Regions from separate parts of the Flexivirga alba genome, predicted to be linked through region 1. Evidence: predicted binding sites of a transcription regulator. Region 1 holds the regulator's gene; the other holds the start of a gene.

Region 1 (7,124 bases):
TGCGCTGATCGAGCCGGCGAAGGGGTGCGTCGGATCGACACCTTCGTGGCCGCCGACTTCGCGGGCAACACCTGCGCTGCAGGCCGCACGGTGGGACTGCCGTGCAACGTCGTGGTCGCGACCGCCGCCGCGATGATGGTGGCTGCGGCCGCGAAGCCGGTGAACACCGTGCGCATGATGAGACTCCCCGAGTACGTCTGTCCGCGCCGCAGTTGCGGCATGGATGTGCCCGGGAGGACGCCGGCGAGGGCCTGCTGGTTGGTGCCGTGACCGAACTGTTGTAAAACCACGAAAACGCTTGGCCCGGTGGCGAGTTCAGTCACCATCGGGCCAAGCGTGTTTCGGGCAGGCTCGTTGCTTACGCGGTTTGGGTGCAGGTGCGTTCAGCTGCAGCCGCTGGTCGAGCCGCAACCCTCGCAGACGTAGCAGGAGCCGGCCGGGCGCATCTTCGTCCCGCAGGTCATGCACATCGGTGCGTCGGCGGCCTTGCCCTGGAATCGCTCCATCAGCTCGGCCGACGAGTGGATCTCACCGGACACCGCTCGTGTGTCGGCAGCTCCCGAACCGGACCGCACGTCCGGCTCCACCGCAGCACTGGATACCGCTGCATCCGACTCGGCGGGGGCATCCTCCTCGCGTCGGGTCGTGGCACCGACCGATTGTGAGTAGGACTCCAACTCGTCGGCGACGTCATCGTCCGCAGTCTCGGCCGGCGTGTAGGAACCGGTCTCCAACTGACGAGCGCGCTCCTCAGCGGTGTGGATGCCCATGAAGGACCGGGTCTCGAAGTCGAGGTGATCCAGTGCCAGCCGACGGAAGACGTAGTCCATGATCGACTGCGCCATCCGGACGTCCGGGTCGTCGGTCATGCCGGCCGGGTCGAACCGCAGGTTGGTGAACTTCTCGACATACGTCTCGAGCGGCACGCCGTACTGCAGGCCGACCGAGATGGCGATCGAGAAGGCGTCCATCATGCCGGCGAGCGTGGAGCCCTGCTTGCCCAGCTTGAGGAAGAGCTCGCCCAGCTTGCCGTCCTCGTAGGTGCCCGCGGTCAGGTAACCCTCTGCGCCGGCGACAGCGAACGAGGTGGTCTCGCTCTTGCGACGCTTGGGCAGCCGGCGACGGATCGGGCGGTACTCGATGACCTTTTCAGGCTCGACCTTTTCGGACTTCGCGGACTTCCGGCCGTCGGAGAGCGGCTGACCGACCTTGCAGTTGTCGCGGTAGACGGCCAGTGCCTTCAGGCCGAGCTTCCAGCCCTCGAGGTGCACCTCCGCGATCTCCTCGATGGTGGCGTCCTCGGGCAGGTTGACCGTCTTGGAGATCGCACCGGACAGGAACGGCTGCGTCGCAGCCATCATCCGGACGTGGCCCATCGGCGCGATCGCGCGCTCGCCCATCGCGCAGTCGAAGACGTCGTAGTGCTCCGGCTTCAGACCCGGTGCGTCGATCACGTGACCGTGCTCGGCGATGTGCTCGACGATCGCTTCGATCTGCTCGTCCTGGTAGCCGAGCTTCTTCAGCGCCCGCGGGATCGTCTGGTTGACGATCTGCATCGAGCCGCCACCCACCAGCTTCTTGAACTTGACCAGCGAGAAGTCCGGCTCGATGCCGGTGGTGTCGCAGTCCATCATGAAGCCGATCGTGCCGGTCGGCGCCAGCACCGAGGCCTGCGCGTTGCGGTAGCCGTTCTCGGCACCGACCTCGACGACGTCGGCCCAGGCCTTTGTCGCGTAACGGTGCACCTCGGAGTCCATCGCATCCAGCGTCCGGACCGCGTCGTTGGCGGCCTGGTGCTTGCGCATGACGCGCTGGTGCGCCTCGGCGTTGCGGGCGTAGCCCTTGTATGGGCCGACGATGCCGGCCAGCTCCGCGGACCGCTTGTAGGAGGCGCCGGTGAGCAGCGAGGTGATCGCCGCGGCCAGTGCACGCCCGCCCTCGGAGTCGTAGCCGTGGCCGGTCGCCATCAGCAGCGCTCCGAGGTTGGCGTAACCGATGCCCAGCTGCCGGTAGTCGCGCGTCGTCTGTCCGATCGCTTCGGTCGGGAAGTCCGCGAAGCAGATCGAGATGTCCATCGCGGTGATGACCAGCTCAGCCACCTTCTGGAAGGTGGCGGCGTCGAACGTGTCGTCCTCGCGCAGGAACTTCAGCAGATTGAGGCTGGCCAGGTTGCAGGAGCTGTTGTCCAGCGACATGTACTCCGAGCACGGGTTGGACGCGGTGATCCGGCCGCTCTCGGGGTTCGTGTGCCAGGCGTTGATCGTGTCGTCGTACTGCAGGCCCGGATCGGCGCACTCCCAGGCAGCCTGGTTGATCTTGTCGAACAGCGTGCGGGCGTCGATCTCCTCGATGACTTCACCGGAGTGGCGTGCGCGCAGGCCGAACGAGCTGCCGTCCTCGACGGCCCGCATGAACTCGTCGGTGACTCGCACCGAGTTGTTGGCGTTCTGATATTGGACGGACGTGATGTCCTTGCCGCCCAGGTCCATGTCGAAGCCGGCGTCGCGCAATGCGCGGATCTTGTTCTCTTCCTTCGCCTTGGTCTCGACGAACTCCACGATGTCCGGGTGGTCGACGTCGAGCACGACCATCTTGGCTGCGCGGCGGGTCGCTCCACCGGACTTGATGGTGCCGGCCGATGCGTCGGCGCCGCGCATGAACGACACCGGGCCCGAGGCCGTGCCGCCGGACGACAGGAGCTCCTTGGACGAGCGGATCCGGGAGAGGTTCAGGCCGGCGCCGGAGCCGCCCTTGAAGATGAAGCCCTCTTCTTTGTACCAGTTGAGGATCGAGTCCATCGAGTCGTCGACCGACAGGATGAAGCAGGCCGAAACCTGTTGCGGCGACTTGGTGCCCACGTTGAACCACACCGGCGAGTTGAAGCTGAACACCTGGTGCAGCAGCGACCAGGTCAGCTCGTGCTCGAAGATCTCGGCGTCCTGATCAGCGGCGAAGTAGCCGTGCTCCTTGCCAGCACGCACGTAGGTGAGGACGACCCGGTCGATGAGCTGTTTGAGGCTGTTCTCACGCTCAGGGGTATCGACGGCTCCACGGAAGTATTTGGTGGTGACGATCGTGGAGGCGTTCAGCGACCAGCTGTCGGGGAACTCCACCCCGCGCTGCTCGAAGATCGTCTCGCCCGTCTTCCAGTTCTGCTGGACGACGTCGCGACGCTCCCAAGTGACCTCGTCATAGGGGTGCACGCCGGGAGTGGTGAAAATTCGCTCGACGGTCAACCCCTTGCCTGCGCGGTTACCGCGCTTTGCCTTGGGGCCGGCGTCTGCTGTGTCGGTCATGTCCAACTTCCTTTCCACCTCAGGTGGTCAACTGTGCTGCGAGATGTGTTCTGTGACGGTGTACGAAATGCGGTGGGACTACTCAGTCGTCGGCGGGTTGACGGTCCGGCTCGACGCCGGTCGCCGGCCGCTCGGCACGCAGCAGGGCGATGGCCGACTCGAAGTCCTCGAGATCGTCGAAGGCCTGGTAGACGGACGCGAAGCGGAGGTAGGCAACTTCGTCGAGGCTGCGCAGCGGCCCCAGGATCGCCAGGCCCACGTCGTGCGCATCGATCTCCGCCGCGCCCTGGGCCCGGATCGACTCCTCGACCTCTTGGGCGAGCAGCGCCAAGTGATCCTCACTGACCGGCCGGCCCTGGCAAGCCTTGCGCACTCCGAGCAGCACCTTCTGCCGGCTGAACGGCTCGCTGGCGCCGGATCGTTTGACGACCGTGAGGCTCGCGGTCTCCATGGTTGAGAACCGCTTGCCGCAGTTGGGGCACTGCCTGCGTCGCTTGATGCAGGTGCCGTCTTCACTCGTGCGGCTGTCGACAACGCGACTGTCGTCGTGACGGCAGAACGGGCAATGCATCAGACGACTCCTCTCCGCTGGACCCGGCACCCGCCCCGTCACCAGAACGACGCCGACTGTGGACGAAGTTGTGGGTAAGTGGTGGACGACCTGGGGATGACTGGGCTCTGCTTGTGGACTAGATGTGGATAAATCTCATCCGTGTAACTACTAGATATAGGGATGTTAGGCCGATCCCACCACAATCGCAAGAGCCGTCGACGTCACCTGGAAAACCGCTGGTCAGCCGCCCGTAACACCGCGTGTCGAGGTCCCGTCAGGGCAGTTTGAGCTGCTGTCCCGCGACCACCTGCAGGCCGTTGAGGTCGTTTGCCAGCGCCACCTTCGTGACAGCGTCCGAGACCGACATGGACGGGTAGGCGCGGTGCGCCACACCGGACAACGTCTCACCATCGTGCACCGTCACGGAGTGCCCGACCGACGGCGGCGTCGATGCCCAGGCATGCGCCGCTGCACCCCCACCGATCAACAACGCGACCGCGACGACTATGCCCAGCAACCGGCGTCCGCGTGCGGTCAGCCGCAGGCCGCGGGCCTCGACTCGAACACCCACTTGGGCGCCGCCACCACGTGCCGACGGACCGGTCGGAACCGCCCGCAAGTGCCGACGACCCTGACGTAGGTCGACCGGCGCGTCCCACTGCGCAACTGCACTCATCTCTTCCTCCTGAAACTTCGGTGCGAACTGGTGCACACCGCTCGGACAACGAACTCCATCCGAACACGCGTACGATCGTACACCTGTCGGACGGATAGCACGAGCGTTCGACGCCATCGAGACACGCGTCGTACAGATGTTTGGAAACTGTGTCCGAAACCCATACGCTGTTTTCACGAAGCCAAGGCAAGCACCGACCACCGACAACCGTTCGGATCCGGTCCGCACAGATCGCTCGCCAGCCGCTTTGAGCGAAGTGTTCGCCGAGGAGGAGATGACAGCGATGGCACAGGTGCACGAACTTCCCGACCGCGCCGGAGAAAGCCTGACCACAAGGCAGCGCAAGGTGCTGCAGGTGATCCGCAATTCCGTTGACCGGCGCGGATATCCGCCGAGCCTGCGTGAGATCGGCGATGCCGTCGGACTGACCAGTCCGAGCTCCGTCGCGCACCAGCTGACGATGCTCGAGCGCAAGGGCTACCTGCGCCGTGACCCCAACCGGCCACGTGCCATGGAGGTCATCGATCCGGACGCGACCGACACCCGCGGTTACCGCGGCGGCTCGAGTGTGCGGAGCGCGCAGGAGTCGAGCCTCGACGAGACCGGCCTGGGTGACGAGCGGCCCGAGGCGTCATACATTCCCGTTGTCGGGCGCATCGCCGCCGGCGGCCCGATTCTGGCCGAGCAGGTCGTCGAGGACGTCTTCCCGCTGCCCAAGCAGATCGTCGGCGAAGGCGACCTTTTCCTGCTCAAGGTGGTCGGTGACTCGATGATCGACGCCGCGATCTGCGACGGCGACTGGGTTGTCGTGCGCCAGCAGCCAACTGCGACCAACGGCGACATCGTCGCGGCCATGCTCGACAACGAGGCGACCGTCAAGACGTTCAAGCGTGCGCGCGGCAAGGTCTGGCTGCTCCCGCACAACGACGCCTACGACCCGATCGACGGCGACGACGCGACCATCCTCGGCAAGGTCACGGCAGTTCTACGTCGGATCTGACCCAACTCTGCGCGATCAGGACGCGCGGCGCCCGGCGAGGGTCTCCGCCAACGAAAGCAGCGTCGACCCGAGCGGGGCGTCGATGCGGATCGACACCTCCTCGTCGGTCGCCCGGGTCCAGCCGTGGGTCACGACAGCGACCGGGATCCCATCCCGCACCGCGCGGCGGATGAAGCGATAGCCGGACATCACCGCGAGCGATGAACCGAGGACCAGGATCGCGCGAGCGGCTTGCACCCGCGCGAAACACTGCTCGACCAGGTCCTTGGGCACCGACTCCCCGAACATCACCACATCCGGCTTCAGCAGGTCCGAGCCGCAGATGACGCAATGCACCAGCCGGAAGTCGCCGATCAGCGACTCGGCGATCGCGACATCGCCATCCGGCCGTAGCGGGCCGGTGGCGGATCGGTCGAAGTCAGGGTTGGCGAGTTGCAGCCAGTCGTCGACCATCGTGCGTTCGTAACGCTCGCCACAGTGCATACAGACCACATGCGTGAGGCTGCCGTGCAACTCCGCGACATCGTCAGCGCCGGCCGCCTGGTGCAGGCCGTCGACGTTCTGAGTGATGATCGGCCCGATCAGACCGGCCTGCTGCAACGCCGCGACTGCGAGATGACCCGGGTTCGGCTCAGCAGCCGCGAAGCGCGGCCAGCCGACATACGAGCGAGCCCAATACCGTTGCCGCGCAGTGGGATCGGCAAGGAGCTCCTGAGCGGTCATCGGCTGGAACCGCCGTTGACCGTCGGCGCCTCGATAGTCGGGAATCCCGGATTCTGTCGACAGGCCGGCACCGGTGAGGGCGAGGACTCCCCCACGACTCACCAGCTCGGTCAGCGCCGCCGGATCCGTAGTCACCACCCTGTCAAGGTCTCATACTCGCGCGACCTCGGGCGTCAGCGCGGTCAGTTGGACCCGCCGGCATATTGATTAGCGATCTTGGAGAATTGGCCAGAACAAATAACTAAATGTTATTCTTGGGCCATGATCGACGCAGCTGGACTCAGGGTCATCAAGGCGATCAGCGATCACGGCAGCTTCACTGCTGCGGCCACGTCGCTGGGCTACTCGCAGCCGGCCATCTCCCAGATGGTTCGGCGCCTGGAGGACCGCACCGGAACCGTTCTGGTGGAACGTCTCGGCCGCACCGTCCGCCTCACCGAGGCCGGTCAGGTCCTCGCCCGCCACGCCAATCCGGTGCTTGCTGCGCTCGAGGCCGCGGAGTCCGAAGTGGCCGCCATCGCAGGCCTGCGGGCCGGGCGAGTTCGCCTGATGGCTTTCCCCTCCTCCTCCTCGACGCTGGTGCCGCGTGCGCTGGCGCTGGTCAAGAAGCGCTTTCCTGACGTGCAGGTGAGCTTCACCGAGGCCGAGCCGCCCGAGTCGCTGGCCGCCCTGCGCTCGGGTGAGTGTGACGTCGCCGTCGCGTTCGCCTACGAAGGCACCGACCTGGCTCGCGGCGAGGAGGACATCGAGTCGTTCGTGACCCGCAAATTGCTGGACGACGAGGTGCGACTGGCGCTTCCGCTGAATCACCCGAAGGCAAAGTCCAAGAAGGTCAAGCTCGCCGATCTGGCGAGTGAGCCGTGGATCGCCGGGTGC
Region 2 (7,124 bases), 720 kb from region 1:
CAACGGTTTTCGATCGTATGGCGCGGCCACCGCATCGGTTTACACACGAACTATGCACAACTATTGTGCATGTATGCCGCAGTCACGCCCCTCGGGATCCGATCAGCTACGCGCACTGGCCCACCCGCTGCGTTCGCGTCTGCTGGCCCAGCTGCGGGTGCACGGAAACGCCACGGCGACCGAGCTTGCGGTGGCGCTCGACACCCATACCGGCGCGACCAGCTACCACCTGCGCCGGCTCGCGGAAGCCGGACTGATCGAGGACACCGGCACCGGCACCGGTCGGCGCCGGGTGTGGGCCGCCGCGGAGCCGGCCGGTCGCATCGACCCCGAGCCACTCGACGAGGACGACCTCGCGGCCGAGAAGTGGCTGCAGCGTGACTACGTCGAGCACTTCGCCGAACGCGCCGGGGCCTGGATCGATGACCGCGACAGTTGGCCGGCCACCTGGCAAGAACACTGCGGGCTCGCCGACCACGCGGTTCTGGTGACGACCGAGCAACTCACCGCCCTGTCCGCCGAGATGGCCGAGGTCATGGAGCGCTATCGCCGGGCCGGGGCAGGTTCGCCCGGCGCGCGACGCGTGGCGGCATACACGGCGCTGCTTCCGGTGGACCCGCCGCCAGCCCGTTGACGACGCGTGTCACAGATCGACGTCGGCCGGTGTCTGGTGATCGACAGACCCGACGAAAGGCGGCTGACATGCCCAGCACGAGTACGTTCCGGATCCCCAAGGCCCCCATCACCGGTGCGTATGGCGCCGTGATGAAGACCTACGCCCGGCGCAAGTGGGGTGAGGTCCCCGACAACGGCTATGTCTACTTCCACAACAAGCCGGTCATGAAGGCGGTGCTCGGCTTCGAGCAGAAGGTGCAGCGCTGGAAGGCGCTGGACCCGCGCCTGCAGAGCTACGCGACGATGGCGACCGCCGGAGTGATCGGCTGCAGCTGGTGCCTCGACTTCGGCTACTTCACCGCGCACCACGAAGGACTCGATCTCGCGAAGGTCCGCGAGGTGCCTCGGTGGCGCGAGTCGGACGTCTTCTCGCCGCTGGAGCGCGAGGTCATGGAGTATGCCGAAGCCATGACGGCCACCCCTCCGACGGTGACCGACGAGATGGTCGAGCAACTGCTCGGCGAGCTCGGCGCACCCGCGATGGTCGAGCTGACGCAGCTGATCGCGCTGGAGAACATGCGATCGCGCTTCAACTCCGCCGCCGGTCTTGCGTCACAGGGCTTCTCGGACGTCTGCGAGCCGCCACTCGCCATACGATCGACGCCGTGAGCGAATCCGCAGAGGCGACAGACAGTTTCGTCGCACACCGCAACCTGCTCTTCACGATTGTGTACGAGCTGTTGGGCTCGGCGGCCGATGCCGAGGATGTCCTGCAGGACACCTGGCTGCGCTGGATCGACGTCGACCAGGAGACCGTGCACGAGCCGCGTGCCTACCTGGTGCGCATCGCAACTCGCCTGTCGCTCAACAAGATTCGCTCGGTGGCCAGACGTCGAGAGGCGTATGTCGGCCCGTGGCTACCGGAGCCACTACTCACGTCGCCCGATGTCGCTGACGATGTCGCGCTGGCTGACAGCGTCTCGACCGCAATGCTGCTGGTGCTGGAGACGCTGTCGCCGGTCGAGCGCGCCGTCTTCGTGCTGCGTGAGGTCTTCCAACTGTCGTATGCCGAGATCGGCGAATCCGTCGACAAGTCGTCCGCAGCGGTTCGGCAGATCGCCAAACGCGCACGCGACCACGTCGCCGAACGTCGGCCGCGTGACACCACCGATCCGCAGCGGCGAGAAGAGGTTTCGGCGAAGTTCCTCACGGCGGCACAGACCGGCGACCTGCAAGGTCTGATGGACGTGCTCTCCCCGAAGTGGTGCTACTGACCGACGGTGGCGGCCTGCGCAAGGCAGCGCTGCGACCGATCGTCGGCATCGAGAAGGTGTTGCGCTTCCTGGCCAGCGTCTACCCGGAGGACGGCAGCACGGAGCAGGTGATGGTCAACGGCGCACCGGGACTGCGCTTCAGCCTCGGCGGCGAGACCGACGTCATCGCAACTGCCCGCGTCGACGACGGCATGGTCACCGGGCTCTACCTGGTCCGCAACCCGGAGAAGCTGCGGCGCCTCCAGGAAGTCGAGCTGACGCGCTGACCCTGACCAATGCCGTCGGGATCGATCGTCGCCTCGCCGGGGTATTGTCGCGGCAATTCGCGCCAGTGGTACAGGTGTGGAAAGTTCTCGCACTCACCGCTGCGCACCCAATCGCTGGCCGATTGCTGGGCAGCCACTTCACGCCACATGCTGAAGCCGGTCGAACCCTCACCGACGCCGTAGTGATCGCTCGTCGGCAGCCCGAACACGTTCCGCGTGGATTCTGGGCCAGCACGTTCGAGATCGGTGACACGGAGCAGCTTCACCAAGACGGGCTTGCCCGCGACATCGATCGTGTGCGTCGACCCGCCCATGCCGACTGCGCGACGATGGCGGCTACCGAGCAACTGATCCGGAGAAAGCTGCGCAGACGGGAGCAAGTTCAGCTGGCCCGCTGTCCTGAGTCGACAGCACAGCAAGCACAGGCAAGGGGTTCGGCAGCGCGACGGAGTGCGTAGCGGTCCGCGCCAGCCCGACGGCCGGGTCCTTCGATGTGAGGCAATCGTGTGCGTCGTCCGTAGCGGGTCTCTGAAGTGGTTGTCTAGGTGAGTCTCGACAGCACCTGGACAAGCTGCCCATTGGATCTCGATAAGCGTCCCCCGCGCGCTGCCCAAGTGTCCCCCGATGCTCAGCGTGGCAGTTTCGAGATGTGGCCTCGTGTGCCGGATCAGGCCCGCGTCCCGGGATGCCCACGCGGACGGGGTCTACGGGACGAGCATCGCCATGCCGCCGCAGCATCATGCCCGGACATGGATGTTCACCGTTTGTGGAACCGCTTGCGGTTACAGGCCGGCCGCCCGGCGGGCCGCGATGACCACGGGGTTGGTGGGCATGTCTGCCCAGACGATTTCGAAGTAGTTGTCCTCGGGGTCACACAGGTAGGAGGAGCGACCGCGGAAGAACTCTGCATCGACGGGTTCCTTCGTGACGCGTGCTCCGGCCGCGCGCATGTGCTCAGTGAGCCGGTCCACTTCCTCGGCGTTGTCCACCTGCACGCCGATGGTGGAGCGGATACCTCCGGTGCCTTGCTCGGGTTCGGTGTTTCCGTCGTGGGCGAGCTTGGCCAAGGGGAACACGGCGAGCAGTATGCCTCGCAGTTCGAAGACCGCGAACTCGCCATCATCCATCACCTGTGGCCAGCCCACGCGCCGGTAGAAGCCACGAAGGGCAACGAAGTCGCGGGCACCGAGAGTGATCAGGTTGGCAAGCGGGAGCTGGTCGGTCACGGCCTCATTATCCGTCAGCGTGCGAGCGACGACTCGCTTCGTGCCGTGCGACCGTCCAGCTCGCCGATCGTCTACCGGAGCGCCCGAGCCCATCAGTGGGTTCGGCGCCACACTGTCGGCAGGGGTCCAAGGAAGGGCTGGGCTTCAGGGGCGTTGTTGTATCCGGGTTCCCAAGGGAACCAGCCCTTGGAGTTGGGCCAGATGAGCTGTAGTGCTTGGACGGGCTCTCCGTAGACCTGGGCAACGGCGGTCAGTTCTTCTGTGGCGACCACGGTGATGACGCCGATCCCGGCACCGTCTGTCAGCGCATCGGTAATTTCACCGTGCTGGAACGTACGACCAGCCCTCACTTCGTGCCCGGCGAGATTCAGGAACGCTTGGGCTGGCTCGGGCGGCATCCCGACCATGACCAGTTCGGCGTGATCCGACGCTGTGAGTCCGACTGTGTAAGAGAACGCGGGTCGACCGTCGCCGGCGCCGACGTGTCGCACCGCCCAGCCGTATCGATCGATGAGATCGAGCAGGTCTCGGAACACTCGGTCGGGGTGATCGGGCATGTCGCGAGTATGGCGCTTCCGGCGTTGCTACGTAATCGATCAACCTGAGGTCGGCTGCGAGCCGTCTCGCTTGACGTTCGGTCTGCGGCGACGAGACGAACGATCACGGCAGCGGACGATGGCTGAGCTCCTCCGTCCTGCCGGGGTATGTCATACGGAGCAACCGAAGACGCGTCGCCGATTGCGGATCGTGCAGCAGGGCAAGGAGATCGACGACGCGGACGGAATCGTCCCCATCGGAATCGTTCTCCTTGAGAACCTCAGGCGGTCGCGGTTTGGTGGCCAGGCATTCGGCCGGGTGTGAGGTCCCAAACCACACGGTCGGGTCGTACCTCAGCGGTGTAGCCCTGGCGGTGCACGGTCTGGTGATGTCGGCCGCACAGCATCGCCGAACTGGTCAGGGAAGTCTCGCCGCCAGCCCACCACGGCGTGACGTGGTGGATCTCGCAGAAACCAGGCGGCCGATCACAATTCGGGAAGCTGCATCCGCCGTCTCGCAGGATCACTGCGACCCGGATTGCCTTGGTTGCCAACCGTTCTCGTCGTCCCACGTCCAACGGTTGACTCGGTCCGCCGAGCACGACCGGGATGAGGTCGGCGGTGCACGCGAACCGGCGGGCGGCGCCCGCGTCGAGCACGTCACCGGTGCTGGTGGTCGCGCCGTGACCGGCCAGGAGGTCCTGCAACCCCATCGTCAGTAACACGGTCGCCGCACTCGCTTGGGTGCCGTCCCCGGCCCCAACTGCCGCACGTGCGCCGGCACCGACCAGGTCCATCAGCGCGTCGGCCCGGCGTTTACCGGGGGACCGCTCATCCCGCACCGGTTCAGAACTGGTGGAAGATTCGGCAGCCTCAACATCGTCGTCATCGAGGTGGAGCCCGAACGCGGCACCCGAGCCGTGGCTCCGGCCGGCGGGGACCTCGAGACGCTCATCCCTCGCTCCTCGGCCACCTTTTCCAGGACCGTCAGTCTCGTCGCCTGCATTCGCTTTGTCGGTTTTGTCAGCCGCGGCAGCAGGTTTCGCCGGTCGCGGTGCGGACTTGGCGTTGATCGCTTTCTTCAGGATCGCGGCGTTCGCCGGCGACAACTCCGCCACCAACCGCGTCATCCCCGTCGCAGTGGTCGACCAAGACAACGACTCGGTGCCCTCAAGCTTCTCGTCGTCCTTGGACAGTTTCTCCGGGGCGAACCGGTCGATGATCGCCCGCGTCAACCTCGTCAGCCCGTCACACCCGAGCGCGGGGTCGATCTGTAGGAACCAGCTCAGCACCTCGTCACGCTCGGCGGTCGGGATGACCGGGCCGACCTTGTCCGCCTGGAGCAACGCGGTCCGCGCCGACTCCACCGAACACGACCCCTTCAGCAACGCTCGACCGATGACCGTGTTCTTCCGGTGCTGGCACGCATCGGCGACCGACGCCATCGCCCGCACCGTCTTGGGCTCCAGCCGAGTCTCGCCACTCAGCCGCCCGCTGATCCACTGCCCGGTGGTGGCCGCATCCGACCTCGTGACCGCGCCCCTGTCGACCGCGTCCGCGGCCACGATCGCGCCCACCTGTGACGACCGGCCCTGCAACCGCAACAGGATCGACATCAGCTCTGCTTCTTGGTCGTCGCCGAGCTGATGCACCGCACCCGGAACCTCGTCAATCACCTGCGCCGCAGCCTGCAGGATCCCAAGCACTTGCGGCCCGCGACCCGGCTCCGCCGGGGTGCAATCCACCACCGAATAACCGATGCTCATGACGTGAATCCCCTTCCCCTGTAAGCGTTTTCGCTTACTTACAGGATACCTGGGACCCGTGTTAATGGCTAGCATTTCATCGAACACATTTCGGTTAATCCGTCTATGGCGGGCCATCACTCCTGGCCATGAAAGGAGGGTCGGCGACACCCCGAGAACTACCGCGGACACGCGTGCCGCCGGGGGCGGGTCCGCGTGTCATCGTTTCGCCACGAGGCGAGCGGGTGGCGCTATTTGGTGCGAGAGGGGCCGACGGCCTCACGCTGAAGTCCACGCCGCGAGTTCGTTGCCGGCCGGATCCGTGAAATGGAACCGGCGTCCGCCGGGGAAGTCGTAAGGCTCCTCCGTGATCCGCCCCTGTGCGGGTTGAGACCGCCGATCTCCCCGGCCCATTCCGCTGCTCGGATGCCGGCGCGGTCGGAGCCGTAGTCGTTGATGGTCCAGCCGAACACGTCCGATAAGAACGCCTTGGACACTTCCAGATCCTCGGCGGCGAGCTCGACGTCCGCGACGGTCTGATGCTTCGGCGTGATAGCTCGCGGTATTGGCGAGCTCCGACAACCACCGCCGTTCGGCTATTTGACCTGGCACCGAACCAGCCACGGGGATCCCGCTCCGACCGTGCGAGCCGATGCCGCGACCTTCGTCACGGCACACCGGGCGTCCCCGCTTCGGGCAGTTGCCGTGTAGTCGCCCGGCTCCACCCGAAACGTCGCGGCTTGGCCCTCAGCCACCGGCCGGGTCAAATCAGTCCCCGCTCCCCTCAGGTAGATGGTGCCCGGCACGAGGTGTCCGGAGTAGCCGGGGGCCGGGCCTCCGACATACACGATGCCGATCGTCACGCTGAGTGGCTGCTGACTGCTGGTGGGACTTGCCGGTTGTTGACTGGGGACCGGGCTGCTACCCGAAGAGCTGCAGGCGCCGAGCATCATCGCGATGAGCGCTGACGCGCAGAGCCACCCTTGACGCATGACTCCACTTTCCCACCTGTCGGCCCACTGCAGAAGGCGATGACGCCCCGCGAAGCGCGGCCCGTCGAAGAGCGCCCTTGCCTTCAAGTTGACTTGAACTCATAGCGTCAGGGGTATGACGAGCACCGACACCCGACCAAGTGAGACCTTTACCGCCGAAGAGCTGAGCTACCTGCGTTCCCAACGCCTGGGCCGGTTGGCGACCGAGCAGCCGAACGGCACGCTTCAGGTGAGCCCGGTCGGCTTCTCGGTTGACCCTGAGGCCGGCACGATCGACATACACGGCTTTCGGATGTCCGCCAGCCGGAAGTTCCGCAACATCAAGGAAAACGGCAAGGTCGCCTTCGTGGTGGACGACCTGCTGTCGGTCGATCCGTGGCGCGTGCGATGCCTCGAGATCCGCGGCAGCGCCGAGTCGATCATCGTCGACGACATCCAGGGCGGCGGGCTGATCCGCATCCACCCGAAGC

The links. Region 1 encodes LexA, which represses DNA repair genes until DNA is damaged. Its sites were predicted from a motif close to TCGAACANNTGTTCGA; they were not measured.
Region 2: the regulator LexA is predicted to act here: its motif matches at 5,763-5,778, upstream of ACFQDH_RS09190 (HNH endonuclease signature motif containing protein).

The regions. Positions count from the first base shown of each region.
Region 1 is NZ_JBHSWH010000001.1:2,583,610-2,590,733, reverse strand. Features, by position in the region: gene ACFQDH_RS12755 (polysaccharide deacetylase family protein) at 1-326, opposite strand, end outside; gene ACFQDH_RS12750 (vitamin B12-dependent ribonucleotide reductase) at 384-3,296, opposite strand; gene nrdR (transcriptional regulator NrdR) at 3,379-3,867, opposite strand; gene ACFQDH_RS12740 (hypothetical protein) at 4,124-4,525, opposite strand; gene lexA (transcriptional repressor LexA) at 4,809-5,525, shown strand; gene ACFQDH_RS12730 (NAD-dependent protein deacetylase) at 5,541-6,386, opposite strand; gene ACFQDH_RS12725 (LysR family transcriptional regulator) at 6,510-7,124, shown strand, end outside.
Region 2 is NZ_JBHSWH010000001.1:1,861,251-1,868,374, reverse strand. Features, by position in the region: gene ACFQDH_RS09220 (ArsR/SmtB family transcription factor) at 74-634, shown strand; gene ACFQDH_RS09215 (carboxymuconolactone decarboxylase family protein) at 703-1,284, shown strand; gene ACFQDH_RS09210 (sigma-70 family RNA polymerase sigma factor) at 1,281-1,889, shown strand; gene ACFQDH_RS09205 (sigma-70 family RNA polymerase sigma factor family protein) at 1,877-2,155, shown strand; gene ACFQDH_RS09200 (VOC family protein) at 2,938-3,381, opposite strand; gene ACFQDH_RS09195 (DUF4262 domain-containing protein) at 3,474-3,938, opposite strand; gene ACFQDH_RS09190 (HNH endonuclease signature motif containing protein) at 4,199-5,683, opposite strand; gene ACFQDH_RS09185 (VOC family protein) at 5,914-6,159, opposite strand; gene ACFQDH_RS09180 (hypothetical protein) at 6,259-6,525, opposite strand; gene ACFQDH_RS09175 (PPOX class F420-dependent oxidoreductase) at 6,770-7,124, shown strand, end outside.